2 regions of the Devosia sp. UYZn731 genome follow, and region 2 is predicted to be linked to the other one. Evidence: predicted binding sites of a transcription regulator. Region 2 holds the regulator's gene; the other holds the start of a gene.

Region 1 (8,374 bases), on a different contig from region 2:
GCCATGATGGTTTCGGCGATCAGCAGGCGTCGGTTCAGGCTCAAGATTGCACCATCGTGGTTTGGCGCACCACAAGGCGCGGCGGGCAGTAAAAAACGCCATCGGGGCTGCGAACCAGGCCCGACAGGGCGGCGGAGGGTTCGGCCGCGGCCTCGGTCTGGTGCGCCTCGATATGGCCGAGTACCCCCGCCACCATGACGTCGAGCCTTTGCTCGAACGTGGTCATGCGGTAGGGCGCCCAGGAGGAGGCAGGCAGATTATCGAAGCCGATCAGAGACAGTTCGGCCGGAAGCTTTGGGCCGTCGGCGCGCAGGCCATCGATAAAGCCGAGCGCAATAGCGTCGTTGGTGGAGAACACCGCGTCGGGCCGCTGCTGCGCGGGCAGCGCCAGCAGGCACGCGGCGCAAGCCTGGCCGGCATCGACGGTCATTTCGTCATTGTGCCACACCAGCGGGCGATGCCCTGCCGCGGCAAGTGCCTCGACAAACCCCGCCACACGGCGCGAACTAGCCCAGCTATCCTCGGGGCCAGCCAGCACCAGAAAGCGTTGGCGCCCTTCGGCCAGCAGGAGCGAAGCCGCCTGGCCGCCGCCGGCCGGATTGTCGGTCGCAATGGAGAACGCGCCCGGATGATTGCCTGGGCGATTGAGCGCGGCGAGGAACTGCCCACGCGACAGGATGGCCTCGGCGCGTGCCGGGGTGATCACGCCGGCCGTCACCACCACGCCGCGGGTGCGCCAACTGATGGTTTCGCCGAGCAGCCGATCGACCTCGTCGTCATTGTCGGCATAAAACAGCAGCGGCTGCAGGTGCCACTTTTCGAACGCCTTGAGCAGGTGCGACAACACCTGAGCGCGCCAATCGAAGCTCAACCGCGTGGTGATCACCGAGACCAGCGGCGCATCGCCAGTGACCATGCTGGCGGCCAGCGCATTGGGATGCCAACCCAGTTCCGCCGCCACCTTGAGAATGCGTTCGCGCGTCGCCGCCGCGATCCGGCCATTGCCGGTAAAGGCCCGGCTGACCAGGGCTTGGGACACATTGGCCGCCCGCGCGACATCGCGCGAGGTGACCGCATTGACGGCGCTGGAGCGGGCGCGAACCATCAGCGGCGAATCCCGGGGGGCGCAATGGTATTACGTATTACCATACCCACGTTGAAGTTGCCGCTCGTCATCTGCTACCGATCCTGCTTTGGATGGCTGCAGTCTTAGCGCCCTTCTGTGACAGTCTGGTTGCAGCCCGATAGAACTTTGAACCTGTTGTTCGGGCGTTATCTTTGACGACTGCTTGTTGCCGCCACGATCACATCCCATGTAGATAACGTGCAGCGGCGAAAGACTGTTACATAACTGTCATATTCGACCGCCAATGTCCGGCAAGCTGCACTGCGTCCGCCACCAAGGGGTTCATCCGATGGCCGAAACCGAGATCGCCACCACCATTGCGCCGGCCAGCACGCTGCCGGTCATCACGGCCGATCCGGCGGAAGTGGCGCGCATCAGCGACCAGATCAGCATTACCGACCGCGCCGGCATTTCGGTCTATGGCGACAATGCCCAGCAATCGGTGAGCAATTACGCCGATAAGATCCTCGGCGAAGTGCGCAATCGCGACCTTGGCGATACCGGCAAGCTTCTGACCGAAGTCATCCTAAAGGCCAGAAGCCTCGATCCGGCTTCGCTCAAGAACCAGAATTTCTTCTCCAAGATTTTCTCCTCGGCTCAGGCCCAGCTGGAAAAATTCAAGTCCGAGTTCGAAGACGTGGCCAGCCAGATCGACCGCATCGGCCTGGAGCTGGATCGCCACAAGGATACCTTGCGCCGCGATATCGCCGTGCTCGACGACCTGCATGAGGAAACCAAGGGCGCCATCCTGCGGCTCGATGCCTATGTGCAGGCCGGCAAGACGTTCGCCGAGAATTTCCGCACTGTCGAACTGCCCAAGCTCAAGGCCACGGCCGACGCCGCGGCGGCCAGCCAGGGCGGCGGCATGCTGGAAGCCCAGGCCTATCAGGACAGCGTGCAGGCGCTCGACCGGCTGGAAAAGCGCGTGTTCTATCTGCAGCAGGCGCGCCAGCTAGGCATCCAGCAATTGCCGCAGATCCGCATCGTGCAGGCGGGCGATGAAACGCTGATCGAAAACCTGCAGGCGACCTCGGCGCTGACCGTGCCGGCCTGGAAGCAGAAGATGGTGATCCTGCTCGGCCTGTCGCGCCAGCAATCGGCGCTCGAACTGCAAAAGACCGTCACCGACGCCACCAATACGATGATCCGCCAGGCCTCCGAAATGATGAAGGACCAGGCCATCGCCATCGAAGAGCAGGCCCAGCGCGGCATCGTCGATACCGAAACGCTGGCCCAGGCCAATCGCGACCTGATCGACACCATTACGGGCGTCATCAGGGTGCAGGAGGACGGCCGCAAGAAGCGGGCGCTGGCCGAGCAGCAGATGGAACAGATGACGGTCGAGCTCAAGAAGGCTTTGACCCAGGCCTGATGCGCACTCCCATGATGCGAGCGCTTTCCGCCGTCCTGCTGCTGACCATGGCGCTAGCCCTTGCGGCATGCGGCAAGAATGGTCCCGAATTCTCAATCGTTTCGGGCTCGGAAAATACCGTGATCGAGCCGATCGTGCAGGAATTCTGCGCCCAGCACGGCGCCACCTGCAGCTTCAAATATGAGGGCTCGCTCGATATCGGGCTGGCTTTGCAAAGCGCCGATGGCGTCGAGCAGGACGCCGTGTGGCCGGCCGCCAGCGTCTGGGTCGACATGTTCGACACGTCGCGGCGCGTCAAGCAGTTGACCTCGATCGCGCAGACGCCGGTGATCCTGGGCGTGCGGCGTTCCAAGGCCGAAGAGCTCGGCTGGGTCGGCAAGCCGGTCTATATGAAGGACATCCTCGCCGCAGTGAAAGATGGCAAGCTGAAGTTCCTGATGACCTCGGCGACGCAGTCCAATTCGGGCGCCAGCGCCTATCTGGCCATGCTGTCCAGTGCCAATTCCAGCCAGTCGGTGATCGAGCCGGGCGACTTGGATAATCCCACCGTGCAGGACACCGTCAAGTCGCTGCTGGCCGGGGTCGAGCGCTCGTCGGGCTCGTCGGGCTGGCTGGCCGATCTCTATGTCGATGCGGCCAGCAAGGGCACGCTCTACGACGCGATGTGGAATTACGAGGCCGTCCTCAAGGAAACCAATGACCGGCTGAAGCCGCTGGATCAGGAGCTGCTCTACGCCGTCTATCCGGCCGATGGCGTGGCTGTGGCGGATTCTCCGCTGGGCTTTGTCGATCATGGCCGCGGCGCCGATGTACAGACCTTCTTCAACGATCTGCTGGCCTATCTGCACACCGCGCCGATCCAGCAGCGCATTGCCGATACCGGACGACGCATTCCGCTCGGCGGCGTCACCGCCAAGCCCGAGCCGGACTGGAATTTCGATCCGACGCGGCTGGTGACGGCGATCCGCACGCCCGAGCCGGCGGTGATCCGCCAGGCGCTCGATCTCTATCAGGCCGCCCTGCGCAAGCCGTCGCTGACCGCCCTGTGCCTCGATTTCTCCGGCTCGATGGGTGGCGATGGCGAAACGCAGTTGCAGCAGGCCATGCAGTTCCTGTTCACGCCCGAACGCGCCGCCGAAGTGCTGGTGCAATGGTCGCTGGCCGACCGCATCATCGTCATTCCGTTCGATGGCTATGTGCGCGACACGCTGACCACCACGGGCGCCGAGGCCGACCAGGCCACCTTGCTCAGCGAAGTCTCGAGCCAGAGCGCCGATGGCGGCACCGACATGTATGCCTGCGCCAACGAAGCCCTCAAGGAAATCCAGAAGACGCCGAACCTGGGCAGCTACCTGCCGGCCATCGTCATCATGACCGATGGGCGCAGCGAGGGCGACAGCGCCGGCTTCATAGCGCAGTGGCAGGGCGTCACCCCGCATGTGCCGGTGTTCGGCATCACCTTTGGCGATGCCGAAAAGGGCCAGCTCGATACGCTGGCGGCGCAGACCTCGGCGCGCGTCTTCGATGGTGGCGCCGATCTTGCCGGTGCGTTCCGCGCCGCGCGTGGCTATAACTGATCCGATGACCTCCTGGCTCGGCAATGATGGCAATTGGATCGTGGCGGGCCTCGCCGCCGCGGTGCTGGTGCCCGTCCTGAGTTTCGGGCTCGGCGTGCCGTTCCTGGTCTCGGCCATCATCGCCGTGCCCGTGTTTGCCGGGCTCGTCGTGCTGCTGGCGCCACGAAAGCTATTCGAGGGAATGGATGTCAATGCGCTGGGCCGGGGCCGCGTCGCCTTCGCGCGCGATCTGCTCAATGAGGCGACGCCGTCCGCCGATCGGCTGCGCGCCGTGGCCGGGCGCATCGGCGACAAGGACATGACCGCCCGGGTCAAACACCTGGCCGATATCGCCAGCGACGTGTTCGCCCGCGTCGAAGCCAATCCGGATAGCGCCACCACGGTGCGCCGCTTCCTCAGCTACTACCTGCCACGGGCGGCCGAAGTGGCCGAAGGCTTTGCGGTGATCGAGGCCAAGCGGGCGCCTGACCAAACCCAGCTCGGCGAAGTGCGCTCGGTGCTGGTCAAGCTCGAGGACGCCTTCGTGCACTACGCCGATAGCCTGGCCGACGACGAGCTCGGCTCGCTCGATACCGATCTGCGCCTGATCCAGGCATCGCTCAAAGAGGACCTTAGACACTGATGGCACTGTCACGCCGCGCATTCGGATTGGGTCTTTTGGGATTGGGTGTCGCCAGCACCGGCGGCTATTTCGCCTTCAAGGACCAGCCGGGCCTGCAGGGGCTGCTGGGCAACCGCACGAGCCTCTTCGGCTTCATCGGCGGCGAGAAGCAGGCGTTTTTGGAAGACCCCGACGTGGTGCGGGCGATTGGGGGCTTTGGGCTGGAACTCGATGCCCGCGTCGCCGGTTCGGTGGAAATGGCGCGCGAGCCGGCACTGCTGTCGCAGAACCCGGCATTCCTCTGGCCGTCGTCCTCCATCATGGTCGACATCGCCAAGCAGAATGGCGTCAAGGTTCGCAACGACCAGGTGGTGCTCAATTCCCCCATCGTGGTCTATTCTTGGCAGCCGGTGGTCGATGGCCTGACCAAAGCCGGGCTTGTCACCGTGACGCCCGAGGGCCAGCACCAGCTTGATCTCAAGGCCCTGCTCGACGCGATCCTGGCCGATACCAACTGGTCGGTACTGGGCGTCGACGCGCTCTATGGCCGCGCCCGCATCGTCTCGACCGATCCGAACCGCTCCAATTCGGGCTTCATGTTCGCGGGCCTGGTGCTGAGCCTGCTGGCTGGCGATGTCGCCACGGCGGCCGACCTGACCCAATATGGCGAGCAGGTGCGGGCCGTCTTCCGCAATATGGGGTTCAAGTCGCCCTCGTCAGGCAAGCTGTTCGATCAATACCTGGCCGGTGGTCTCGGCGGCGAGCCGATGATCGTCGGCTACGAGAATCAACTGGTCGAATGGATCCTGGCCGATCCGGCGCGCTGGACCCGGGTGCAGTCGAGCACCGGCGCCAAGCCGGTCGTGCTCTATCCGCGCCCCACGGTCTATTCGGCCCATCCGTTGATCGTCATCGATCCGGCGGCCGACCGACTGCTCGAAGTGCTGACCACCCCGCGCCTGCAGGAAATGGCCTGGACCCGCCACGGCTTCCGCGGACCGCTGGGTACTTTCACCGGCACCGCCGACAGCGCCATCGCGGGGCTGTTGCCCGCCGAGATCGACGCCGTGCTGCCGATGCCCGATGCCAGCGTGATGCTGGCCATGCTGGCGCAATTCCCAAAATAATGGTGTAGCCGCAAGTATAGATCCCGCTGGCTGGTACGAACCGCCGGCCGAGCCGCCTAGTCCGCGTTGTACATTTGAGGTGGCCTACGGCGCTAAGTACGGGTAGTTGTCATCGAATGTTCACGTAGTGCCAAAATGTCGAAATCTACAAAAGTCGATAAAGAAGATGACCTGCAGACGACCATGCTCCGGCTGGCCGAACCCAACGTTTCGTCGCAAGATTTGCTGAAGGCGATCAAGAAACAGCATCCCAAAGCGTCCAAAAAGGACATTATCCATGCGGCGTTCTCCTCCCTGATTAGCGTTGCGGGCACCGACGACGGCAAGGCTGCTCGCCTGCACGATGCGGCGATGACCGAGCGCCAAGGTGGGTTGGGAGAATAGCTCAGCTATTAGCTCGCAGTTTTGCCTCCACGGCGCATCCCGCGACTAGTGGATGCTTGGAGCGCGCCTGCGCTATCACTAGCTGAGCCAGAGCATCGGTAGCCGTAGCCGGCAGTTTTAGAGCGACGGCCCCAACGTGCCTCCGGCGAAGTGCCCCGTCTTGGCAGTCTGGGCTACCAGCACAATTTCAAATTATAGATGGCTTCCTCCAGCCTTAAGGTTGAACTGCAGCGTCGCGTTTGAGCTGAGCAGTATCAGTCGAGCCCAGCGCAGTCTTGCCTTCCCTGGCAGTCGGATTTTAGGGGTAGGCTGACACAGTCTTACCTTTGTCCGCTTGCGTTTATGAATGGCGGGTTGTCGGCGCCAAGCGGCGGTCTCCATAGGACGGCAAATGGCGGCTTTTGGGTAATTAGAGTTGGCGCGTTTATGACCGAAATGGGGTCGTAGGCCGCCCTTCCGAGAGCCTTTGGGCAGCCCATAAAACCGACGACTTTAACGGTACGCACTCAGCCAGAGTCGCTTCAGGGCATGTCTTTAGATGGCACGGCTCTTTAGTCGCAATCTCAACTAACTGATCCCTACATGCAGCTGCAATTGACTCTACCTGCTGTAATTGCAACTTAGAGCAGGAGGATTTCATGAAAAAATTTATTGCTACATTTGCCAGTGGGCTAGTGCTCGGTTCTTTTGCTTTGCCGACTTTGGCTCTGGCGGACATGGACTGCAAAGACTTTCGCTCGCAAGAGGAGGCTCAGGCTTATTTCGATGCGCAAGGTCCGGGCGATCCTGACGGGTTAGATCGAGACAATGATGGTATTGCTTGTGAGACCTTGCCTTGAGGCCTTTTCCAGCTCGTCGATCCCGCCAAGCTTTATTGTCGCGCCACCACCGGCGGCAACTGGCAGGTCCCGCTGTCGCCATTGTTGTTCTTGTCAGTGGGATTTCAGCGCTCGTATCTGGGGCGCGCGAAGATAAGGGTTACGCGTCAGGGGCGTTGGCGCAGGATCGTGTCCCATAGCGTGGTGTAACTGAGGCTTGGCCTCCACGCTTTCCGGCAGTGCCGGGATGATCAGCGCGCTGGCACGGCCGGCAGGCTGACGAGCGGATCATCGCGCATCTGGCCGATGGTTTCCAGCGTCATGTATCTGGTGCGCTGCACGGCCCACTCATCGTTCTGTTCGAGCAGGATAGCGCCGACCAAGCGGGTGATGGCATCCTCATTGGGGAAGATGCCGACGACGTCGGTACGACGCTTGATTTCACCGTTGAGCCGCTCGATGGGATTGTTGGAGTGCAGCTTGGTGCGGTGTTCCTTGGGGAAGGTCATGTAGGCCAGCACATCATGCTCAGCCTGATCCATGATGGTGGCGAGCTTGGGCACCTTGGGGCGGATCTGATCGGCAACGGCACGCCATTGGGTGCTGGCAGCTTCGGCCGTCTCCTGTGCGAAGGCGGTGGCGATGAAGGCACTGGCGACCCGGCGGCCGCTCTTGCCTGCATGGGCAAGAACATTACGCATGAAGTGCACCCGGCAGCGTTGCCAGGTGGCGCACAATACCTTGGTCACCGAGGCCTTGATGCCTTCATGGGCGTCTGAGATCACCAGCTTGACCCCGCGCAGGCCACGCCGGGTCAGTTTGCGCAGGAACCCGGTCCAGATCGCCTCGGCTTCCGAGGTGCCGATCTGCATCCCCAGCACCTCACGCCGGCCATCGGCATTGACGCCGATGGCGATGATGACCGCGACCGAGACGATGCGCCCACCCTGGCGTACCTTGAGATAGGTGGCGTCGATCCACAGATAGGGCCAGTCCCCCTCGATGGGGCGATCAAGGAACACCTTCACCTTGTCGTCGATCTCCTCGCACAGCCGGCTCACCTGGCTTTTGGAGATGCCGCTCATGCCCATGGCCTTGACCAGATCGTCCACCGAGCGCGTCGATATCCCCTGGATATAGGCCTCCTGGATCACGGCGGTCAGCGCCTTCTCGGCCAGGCGGCGCGGCTCCAGGAACCCGGGGAAATAGCTGCCTTTGCGCAGCTTGGGGATGCGCAGTTCGACCGTGCCGGCACGGGTCTCCCAGTCGCGCTCCCGATAACCATTGCGCTGCGCCAGACGTTCGGCGCTCTTCTCGCCATAGCCGGCGCCGGTGGCGGCGCCGACCTCCAGCTCCATCAAGCGCTCGG
Region 2 (8,374 bases):
TCTCGGGTTCCTCGACCGTGCTGCCGTTCGCTTCGATCGTTGCCGAAGAATTCGGCGCCACCTTCCCCGAGTTCAAGACGCCAGTCGTCGGTTCGGGCGGCACGGGCGCTGGCCTCAAGCAGTTCTGCGAAGGCGTTGATCTCAACACCACCGACATAGCCAATGCATCGCGTCCGATCAAGTCGAGCGAAGTCGAAGCTTGTGCCGCCAATGGCGTGACCGATATCCGCGAAGTTCAGTTCGGCTATGATGGCATCGTGTTCGCCTCGGAAGCCTCCAAGGGCGATTTCAAGCTGACCCCGCTGATGGTTTACAAGGCCATTGCCGCTCAGGTTCCAGTCGATGGCAAGCTCGTCGCCAATCCCTATACCAACTGGCACGATATCGACGCGTCGCTGCCTGACCAGCCGATCGCCCTGGCCATTCCGGCTTCCAACCACGGTACGCGTGAAGTGTTCCAGCAGAAGGTTGTCGATGCCGGCGCCGAAGAAGCCGGCCTGCCTGCCGACCTGACCGACGAACAGAAGCTCGCTGCCACCACCACGTTCCGTCAGGACGTCGTTGTCGAAATCTCCGGCGACTACACCGAAACCCTGGCTCGCCTGAAGTCCAATCCCAACACCGTCGGCGTGTTCGGCCTCTCGTTCTATGACGAGAACAAGGACACCCTCAAGGTTGCGACCGTCAACGGCGTCGTGCCCACCAATGACACTGTCGTTTCGGGCGAATATCCCGTGTCGCGTCCGCTCTACTTCTACGTCAAGGGCGCTCACATCGGCCAGATCCCCGGCATCGAAGACTACGTGTCGTACTTCCTGTCCGAAGGCGTTTCGGGCGAAGGCGGCATCCTGGAAGACGCTGGCCTGATCCCGCAGCCAGCCGAAAAGACCGCTGAAGTCCTGGCTGCCTTCACCGCCGGCCCGACCAAGTTCTGATAGATCCGACCCGGGCTGCGCTCATTCGAGCGCAGCCCATCCTCTTCGGCCCCCGGGAAAGCGTGACATCGTGAACTCCTTGATAATTGCCGGCCTGTTGATTGTTCTCCTGGGCGTTGCCTATCAGATGGGGTGGTCCAAGAGCCGCGCCCTGGTGACTGCCGATGGCGTCAAGGTGCATTCGCGTTCCCAATACCATGGCTCGCTGGTTGCGATCTGGACCATCATTCCTGCCCTGCTCGTGGTGGGTCTGTGGGCCTATTTCAGCGATAGCGTCACCCACAATTACATCGTCTCCCAGCTCCCGTCCGATCTGGTGATGAGCCTCGATCAGGCTGGCCTCAACGGGGTCATGCAGCGCGTCCAGGCCATCGCTTCAGGTTATGGCGTGGCTGGCGAGGTGCAGCCTTATGAGCAGAGCGCCGGCGAGGCTCTGCGCCAGTTCCAGTTCATCACCTTCCTCGTGGTGATCGCCGCCGCGGCCGGTACCGGCATCCTGGCGCTGCTCTATGCCCGCGGCAAGATCAGTGCCCGACTGCGAGCCCGCAACAGTGTGGAGCGCATCGTCACCCTGCTGCTGCTGTTGTGCTCGGCCATCGCCATCCTGACCACGGTGGGCATCGTCGCCTCGCTGGTCACCGAGGCGTTCAAGTTCTTCACCTTCATCAGCCCGGCGGACTTCTTCTTCGGCACCGTCTGGGCCCCGAAGTTTGCCACCACCGCTTCGGGCGACGCCGGCCAATATGGCATCCTGCCGCTGCTGACCGGCACGCTGATGGTTTCGGTCATCGCCATGCTGGTGGCGGTCCCGGTCGGGCTGATGACGGCGGTTTATCTCAGCCAATATGCCCCGCGCAGCGTGCGCGCCGTGGTCAAGCCAATCATCGAAATCCTGGCCGGCATCCCCACCATCGTCTACGGCTTCTTCGCTCTGGTGACGGTTGGTCCGTTCCTCGCCGGTATTGGCGCCGCCATCGGGCTGCAGGTCAGCGCCACCAGCGCGCTCACCGCCGGTATCGTCATGGGCATCATGATCATCCCGTTCATTTCCTCCCTTTCCGACGACATCCTCAATCAGGTGCCGCTGGCGATGCGCGACGGGGCCTTCGGGCTGGGCGCCACCAAATCCGAAACCATCCGCAACGTGCTGCTGCCGGCCGCTCTTCCCGGTATCGTCGGCGCGTTCCTCCTCGCCATCAGCCGCGCCATCGGGGAAACCATGATCGTGGTGCTGGCAGCGGGTAACAGCCCGGTCCTCCGCGGTAATCCACTGCAGCCGGTCTCCACCATCACCGTCTCGATCGTCAACCAGCTCACCGGCGATACCGATTTCGCTGGGCCACAATCGCTGGTCGGCTTCGCGCTGGGGCTCACCCTGTTCGTGATGACCCTGGTGCTCAACATTGTCGCGCTCTACATCGTCCGCCGCTTCCGGGAGCAGTACGAATAATCATGGCCAATACCACAGCTTCCGCGATCTCGACCGGCCTCCAGGCCTCGCGCGACCGCACCAAACTGATCCGTGACGGCCTGCGCAAGCGGCACACCACCGAGGCCATCTTCAAATGGTCGGGCGTGGGGGCCATCATTCTCGCACTAGGCTTCGTGGCGATCCTGTTCGCCGACGTGCTGGTCAAGGGCATCCCGGCCTTCACCCAGGCCAATCTGCATCTGACGGTTACTTACGACCCGGCCATCGTCAAGATCGATCCGGCCCCGGTTCGCGCCGCTGGCCAGTCGGATGCCGATTTCAACCGGGCGAACCTAGATTGGCAGCGCAAGGTTGCGCTGCTGAACTGGAACAAGGTGGTCGAAGCCTCGCTGCGCGCCGCAGCGCCGGCCGGCTACGAAATCGACAGCAAGGACCTGCTGTCCATCGCTGAAACCGATAGCCGCCACACCATCCGCGAACGCTTCGTCGCCGACCCATCGCTGCTGGGCAAGACGACCGAGATCGACGTGTTGGCGTCGGCCAATGCGGCCAACTGGATCAAGGGCAATATCTCCCGCGATGCCAGCGATGCCCAGCAGCAGCTGACACCTCCGGCTCGCACGCTGATCGATCAGTTCGTCGACAACGGTACGATCTCCAACGGTTTTGCCTGGAGCATCTTCACCAACGTCGATAGCCGCGCGGCTCCTGCCTCGGCGGGCCTGCTCGGCGCCTTCATGGGCTCGCTGTTCATGATGCTGATCGTCATTATCCTGGCGGTGCCGATCGGGGTGGCCAGCGCCATCTATCTCGAGGAGTTCGCGCCCAAGTCGCGCTGGACCGATCTGATCGAGGTCAATATCAACAATCTGGCGGCCGTGCCCTCCATCGTCTTCGGCCTGCTCGGGGCGGCGCTGTTCATCAACACCTTCCACCTGCCGCTCTCGGCGCCGCTTGCCGGCGGCCTGGTGCTGACCCTGATGACACTGCCCACCATCATCATCGCCACCCGCGGTGCATTGCAGGGCGTATCTCCGTCGCTGCGCCAGGCGGCGCTCGGCATGGGTGCCTCCAAGACGCAGATGGTGTTCCACCATGTGCTGCCGGTGACCTTCCCCTCGATCCTGACCGCGACCATTATCGGCGTGGCGCAGGCGCTGGGTGAAACGGCGCCGCTGCTGCTGATCGGCATGAACGCCTTCGTGGCTTCGGTGCCGGCGACGCCGCTGGATCAGGCCACCGCGCTGCCGGTGCAGATCTTCCTCTGGCAGGGCAATGAAAACCGCAACTTCTTTGAATCACGCACCTCGGCGGCCATCATGGTGCTGCTGGCCTTCATGATCCTGCTCAACGCCGTCGCCATCTTCCTGCGCACCCGGCTGGAGCGCCGGGCATGACGCAAAACAATTCCGGAGACACTCAAATGGACATGCTGGCTGGCAAGGTTAAGATGACGCAGACATCAGTGAATAGTGCCATGAACCCGACAGATATGCTCGAACGCCCGATCCGCCTGCATGCCAAGGACGTCACCGTCCACTACGGCGCCAAGCAGGCCCTGTTCGGCATTTCAATCGACATTCCCGACCGTGCGGTGACCTCGTTCATCGGACCTTCGGGCTGTGGCAAGTCCACGTTCCTGCGTTGCATCAACCGCATGAACGACACGATCGAAGGCGCCAAGGTTGGCGGCTTGATCGAGCTGGATGGCGAGGACATTTACGATCAGTCCCTCGACGTGGTGGAACTGCGCGCCCGTATCGGCATGGTGTTCCAGAAGCCCAATCCGTTCCCCAAGTCGATCTATGAGAACGTCGCCTATGGCCCCAAGATCCATGGCCTGGCCCGTTCCAAGACCGATCTCGACGAGATCGTGATTTCGTCCCTGCGCAAGGCGGGGCTGTTCGAAGAGGTCAAGGACCGCCTCAACGAGCCCGGCACCGGCCTGTCCGGTGGCCAGCAGCAGCGCCTGTGCATTGCCCGCGCCATCGCCGTCGGCCCCGAAGTCATCCTGATGGACGAGCCCTGCTCGGCGCTCGATCCGATCGCGACGGCCATCATCGAAGAGCTGATCGATGAATTGCGCGAGAACTACACCATCGTCATCGTCACCCACTCGATGCAGCAGGCTGCGCGCGTAAGCCAGAAGACGGCGTTCTTCCATCTGGGCAAGCTGATCGAGGAGGGTGTCACCGAAGACATCTTCACCAACCCGATCAACAAGCAGACCCAGGACTACATCATGGGCCGCATCGGTTAGGAGGCCGATCTTCGTGCCAAGCCGGGCTGCAAATGCCACCTATCTGCGCTTCCGGTGCTCACGTACCAAACGTACGCTCCGCTCCGGTTCTCGATAGGCGCCATTTTCGCCTCGGCCTGACACGAACCTCGACCTCCTAATGCCCTCCACAAATTTCGAGGATAAAGCCATGGCCACCACGTCCCCAGAACATATCGTCAGCTCCTATACCGACGAATTGACTACGCTTGCCCAGTTGATCGCCGAGATGGGCGGCCAGGTCGAAGTCGCCATCGAGAACGGCACCAAGGCGCTGCTCAAGCTCGACCGCGAGCTGGCCGATGTCACCATCATCGCCGATCAGCGTATCGACGACATGCAGCGCCGCATCGACGATATGGCAGTGTCGATGATCGCCCGCCGCCAGCCGATGGCCAGCGATCTGCGCGCCATCATCACCTCGATCCACGTCGCGTCCGATCTGGAACGGGTCGGCGACATGGCCAAGCAACTGGCCCGCCGCTCGCTCAAGCTGGAAGGCCTCAGCCTGCAGCCCACGTTCTACAATGGCGTGCGCAACATGACCAATCTGGTGCTGCGCCAGATCAAGGATGCGCTGGATGCCTATGCCAGCCGCGACGCCGAAGCCGCCATCGAGGTGTGCAATCGCGACGACGAGGTCGATGCCATGCACACCTCGCTGTTCCGCGAGCTGCTGACCTACATGATGGAAGACCCGCGCAACATCACGCAGTGCACGCATCTGCTGTTCTGCGCCAAGAATTTGGAGCGCATTGGCGACCACGCGACCAACATCGCCGAACGCGCCTATTACCTGCAGACCGGCAAGCAATTGACGGCCGACGTGCAGGAACTTCAGCGGACCCAGATCAAGGCGTAGCCGGCTGCGGCCGAGCGACCTTGGGAGCACAACAATGCCCGCAACGATACTTGTCGTCGAGGACGAGGAAGATATCTCGATCCTCCTGCGCTACAATCTTGAGGCCGAGGGCTTCCGCGTCCTGACCGCCGAAACCGGCGATCAGGCGCAGGAACGCATCCAGGATAAATTGCCGGACCTGATCCTGCTCGACTGGATGCTGCCCGAAGTCTCCGGCATCGAGTTGTGCCGACGTCTGCGCGCCCGCGAGGAAACTGCCCGGGTGCCGATCATCATGATCACCGCGCGTGGCGAGGAAGAAGAGCGCGTGCGCGGCCTTGCCACTGGCGCCGACGACTATGTGGTCAAGCCGTTCTCGGTGCCCGAACTGCTGGCGCGCATTCACGCGCTGCTGCGCCGGGCCAATCCGAACCTGGTCACCGCCGCGCTCAAGGTGGGCGATCTGGAGCTGGACCGCACCACCCACCGCGTCCGCCGCGCCACCCGCGACGTGCATCTGGGGCCGACGGAATATCGCCTGCTCGAATATCTGATGCGTCATCCGGGCCGGGTCTATTCGCGCGAGCAATTGCTCGACGGCGTTTGGGGCAATGACGTTTACGTCGATGAGCGTACTGTGGACGTCCATATCGGCCGTCTCCGCCGCGCCATCAATCGCGGTCGCGAAAGCGACCCGATCCGCACGGTGCGCGGCGCCGGTTATGCGTTTGACGAGCGGTTCGCGCAAGTGGCGTAGGGTTAGCACTAAGCGGCTCCTCCCCCTTACAGGGGAGGCTGGGTGGGGGTGTGAGAGCCCAAATCCGGCAGATACGACCCCCACCTTGATCCTCCCCCTGGAAGGGGGAGGTGTCGACTGAGGGGACTTACCTCACCCGCTCCAGATAGCGCTGCTTGCTCGGCTGCAAGTGATCGACGCAGAGCTGCGCCAGCACCCAATTATCGTGGCCTTGCAGCATGTCGATCATCATGGCGTGGTGTTGGTGCGCGATGCGCAGGGACTCCTTATCGCCCATAGTGTTGGCGCGCACCGGCAGGCTGAGCCGCATATAGAGCTCGATCGATTGCACCAGATGCGCATTGCCACAGGCGCCGAACAGCGTCAGATGGAAGCGGTCATTGGCCTCGTGCACGCCGCGCAGGAAGCCGGCTTCCATATGCCGGCCATGCTCTTGGTGGATGGCTTCGAGTTCGGCGATCAACGCGGCGGGTGCCGGCAGCGGAATCCACAGCGCCGCCTGCCGCTGCAACAGTTCGCGCACGTCGTAGATTTCCTGCACCTGTTTGGGCGTCAGCGAACGCACGGTGGCGCCGCGATTGCGTTCGCGCACCACGATGCCCATGGCCTCAAGCTGCACCAATGCCTGGCGCGCGAAGTGACGCGTCACGGCAAAGCGGGCGAGCAGCGTATCTTCGGTCAGCCGCGTGCCGGGGGCGAGACGGCCGAAGATGATGTCCTCTTCCAGCGCTCGGGCGATGCTGAGATCGTCGTGCTCGATAGCGATTTGTTCGGTTTGGGTCGCTGCGGCCAAGGTCGTCTCCACGTAACGATGCTCATCCTACAGCGATTTTTGCTGCCGGTCGAATTGGTCGGGCAAAACCGCCCAGGGCGCCTGCGCACGGCTTGCCCTGCGGCGGCCTCTGGCCGATACCGAACCATCGGCCGCCGCTCGCGGCACCATCTGGAGATCACGCATGGCAATCCTCAATGAACAGGCCAAGGGCGTCTACGTCATCGCGGTGACCCCGTTCGAGGATAATGGCGCATTGGACCTGGCGAGCGTCGATTCCATGCTGGATTTCTACGAAGGCGCCGGGGTGAGCGGCATCACCGTGCTCGGGCAATTGGGCGAGGCGCCCAAGCTGACTTCAGCCGAGTCGGCGCAAGTGGTGGAGCGCGTGCTCAAGCGCCTCGGTGGCCGCCTGCCGGTCGTGGTCGGCGTTTCGGCACCCGGCCTCGCGCCGATGACAGAGCTGGCACGGACCGTGATGGACCAGGGCGCGGCGGGCGTCATGGTGGCGCCACCCTGGACCATTAAGACCGACGATCAGAGTTTTGCCTTCTACCAGTCGGTCGGCGAGGCGTTGGGAGATATCCCGTTCGTGCTGCAGGATTATCCGCTGACCACCAATGTTACGATTGCCCCCAAGGTGATCGACCGGATCATTCGCGACGTGCCCAATTGCGTCATGCTCAAGCATGAGGATTGGCCGGGCCTGTCCAAGATTACGGCTCTCCGCGCCGCCAGCGACAAGGGCGAAACGCGGCGGATCTCGATCCTCTGCGGCAATGGCGGGCTATTCCTGCCCGAGGAAATGAGCCGCGGTGCCGATGGGGCGATGACCGGGTTTTGTTATCCGGAGATGATGGTTGGCGTTGTCGCCGAATTCGCCAAGGGCAATGTCGAGCGGGCGCATGATATCTTCGACGCCTACCTGCCGCTGGCGCGCTACGAGCAGCAGCAGGGCATCGGGCTGGCGGCGCGCAAATACGTGCTGGCCAAGCGCGGCGTCATCAAATCGGGGGCGCTGCGCAAGCCGCGGCCGGTGATGTCGGCGCTGGATGTGGCGGACGTGGAACTGCTGCTGGTGCGACAGGCACGGCGGCTGGCGGAGATTGGTGCGTAATGGCCAAAACCTACGACTTCATCATCGCGGGCGGCGGCTCGGCGGCCTCGGTGGCGGCGATGCGGCTGGTGCGAGAGTTCGGTTTTTCGGTATTGATCCTCGAACGCGGGCCGCGCGACACGGCCAAACTGATGGCCTATCCCGCCGGCTACATGAAGTACCTGGCGCGCGAGGACTTCCTCGAAATGCACCATACCGTGCCGCAGCCACAACTGGGCGGGCGCGGGCCGATCGTGCCGGTG

The links. The regulator PhoB, encoded in region 2, activates phosphate uptake and scavenging genes when phosphate is short. The targets are predictions, from matches to a motif close to TGTCATNNANCTGTCAT.
Region 1: ABIB57_RS25095 (toxic anion resistance protein) is a predicted target of PhoB. The motif match lies at 1,342-1,358, and genes of this name have one in related genera.

Annotation. Positions count from the first base shown of each region.
Region 1 is NZ_JBEPOL010000015.1:54,723-63,096, forward strand. It holds gene ABIB57_RS25085 (inositol monophosphatase family protein) at 1-44, opposite strand, end outside; gene ABIB57_RS25090 (LacI family DNA-binding transcriptional regulator) at 41-1,105, opposite strand; gene ABIB57_RS25095 (toxic anion resistance protein) at 1,416-2,498, shown strand; gene ABIB57_RS25100 (substrate-binding domain-containing protein) at 2,513-4,075, shown strand; gene ABIB57_RS25105 (5-bromo-4-chloroindolyl phosphate hydrolysis family protein) at 4,080-4,697, shown strand; gene ABIB57_RS25110 (hypothetical protein) at 4,697-5,803, shown strand; gene ABIB57_RS25115 (hypothetical protein) at 5,939-6,187, shown strand; gene ABIB57_RS25120 (excalibur calcium-binding domain-containing protein) at 6,826-7,026, shown strand; gene ABIB57_RS25125 (IS256 family transposase) at 7,257-8,374, opposite strand, start outside.
Region 2 is NZ_JBEPOL010000004.1:225,402-233,775, forward strand. It holds gene ABIB57_RS11730 (substrate-binding domain-containing protein) at 1-935, shown strand, start outside; gene pstC (phosphate ABC transporter permease subunit PstC) at 1,006-2,385, shown strand; gene pstA (phosphate ABC transporter permease PstA) at 2,388-3,764, shown strand; gene pstB (phosphate ABC transporter ATP-binding protein PstB) at 3,845-4,627, shown strand; gene phoU (phosphate signaling complex protein PhoU) at 4,797-5,507, shown strand; gene phoB (phosphate regulon transcriptional regulator PhoB) at 5,542-6,243, shown strand; gene ABIB57_RS11760 (GntR family transcriptional regulator) at 6,371-7,036, opposite strand; gene ABIB57_RS11765 (dihydrodipicolinate synthase family protein) at 7,200-8,132, shown strand; gene ABIB57_RS11770 (GMC family oxidoreductase) at 8,132-8,374, shown strand, end outside.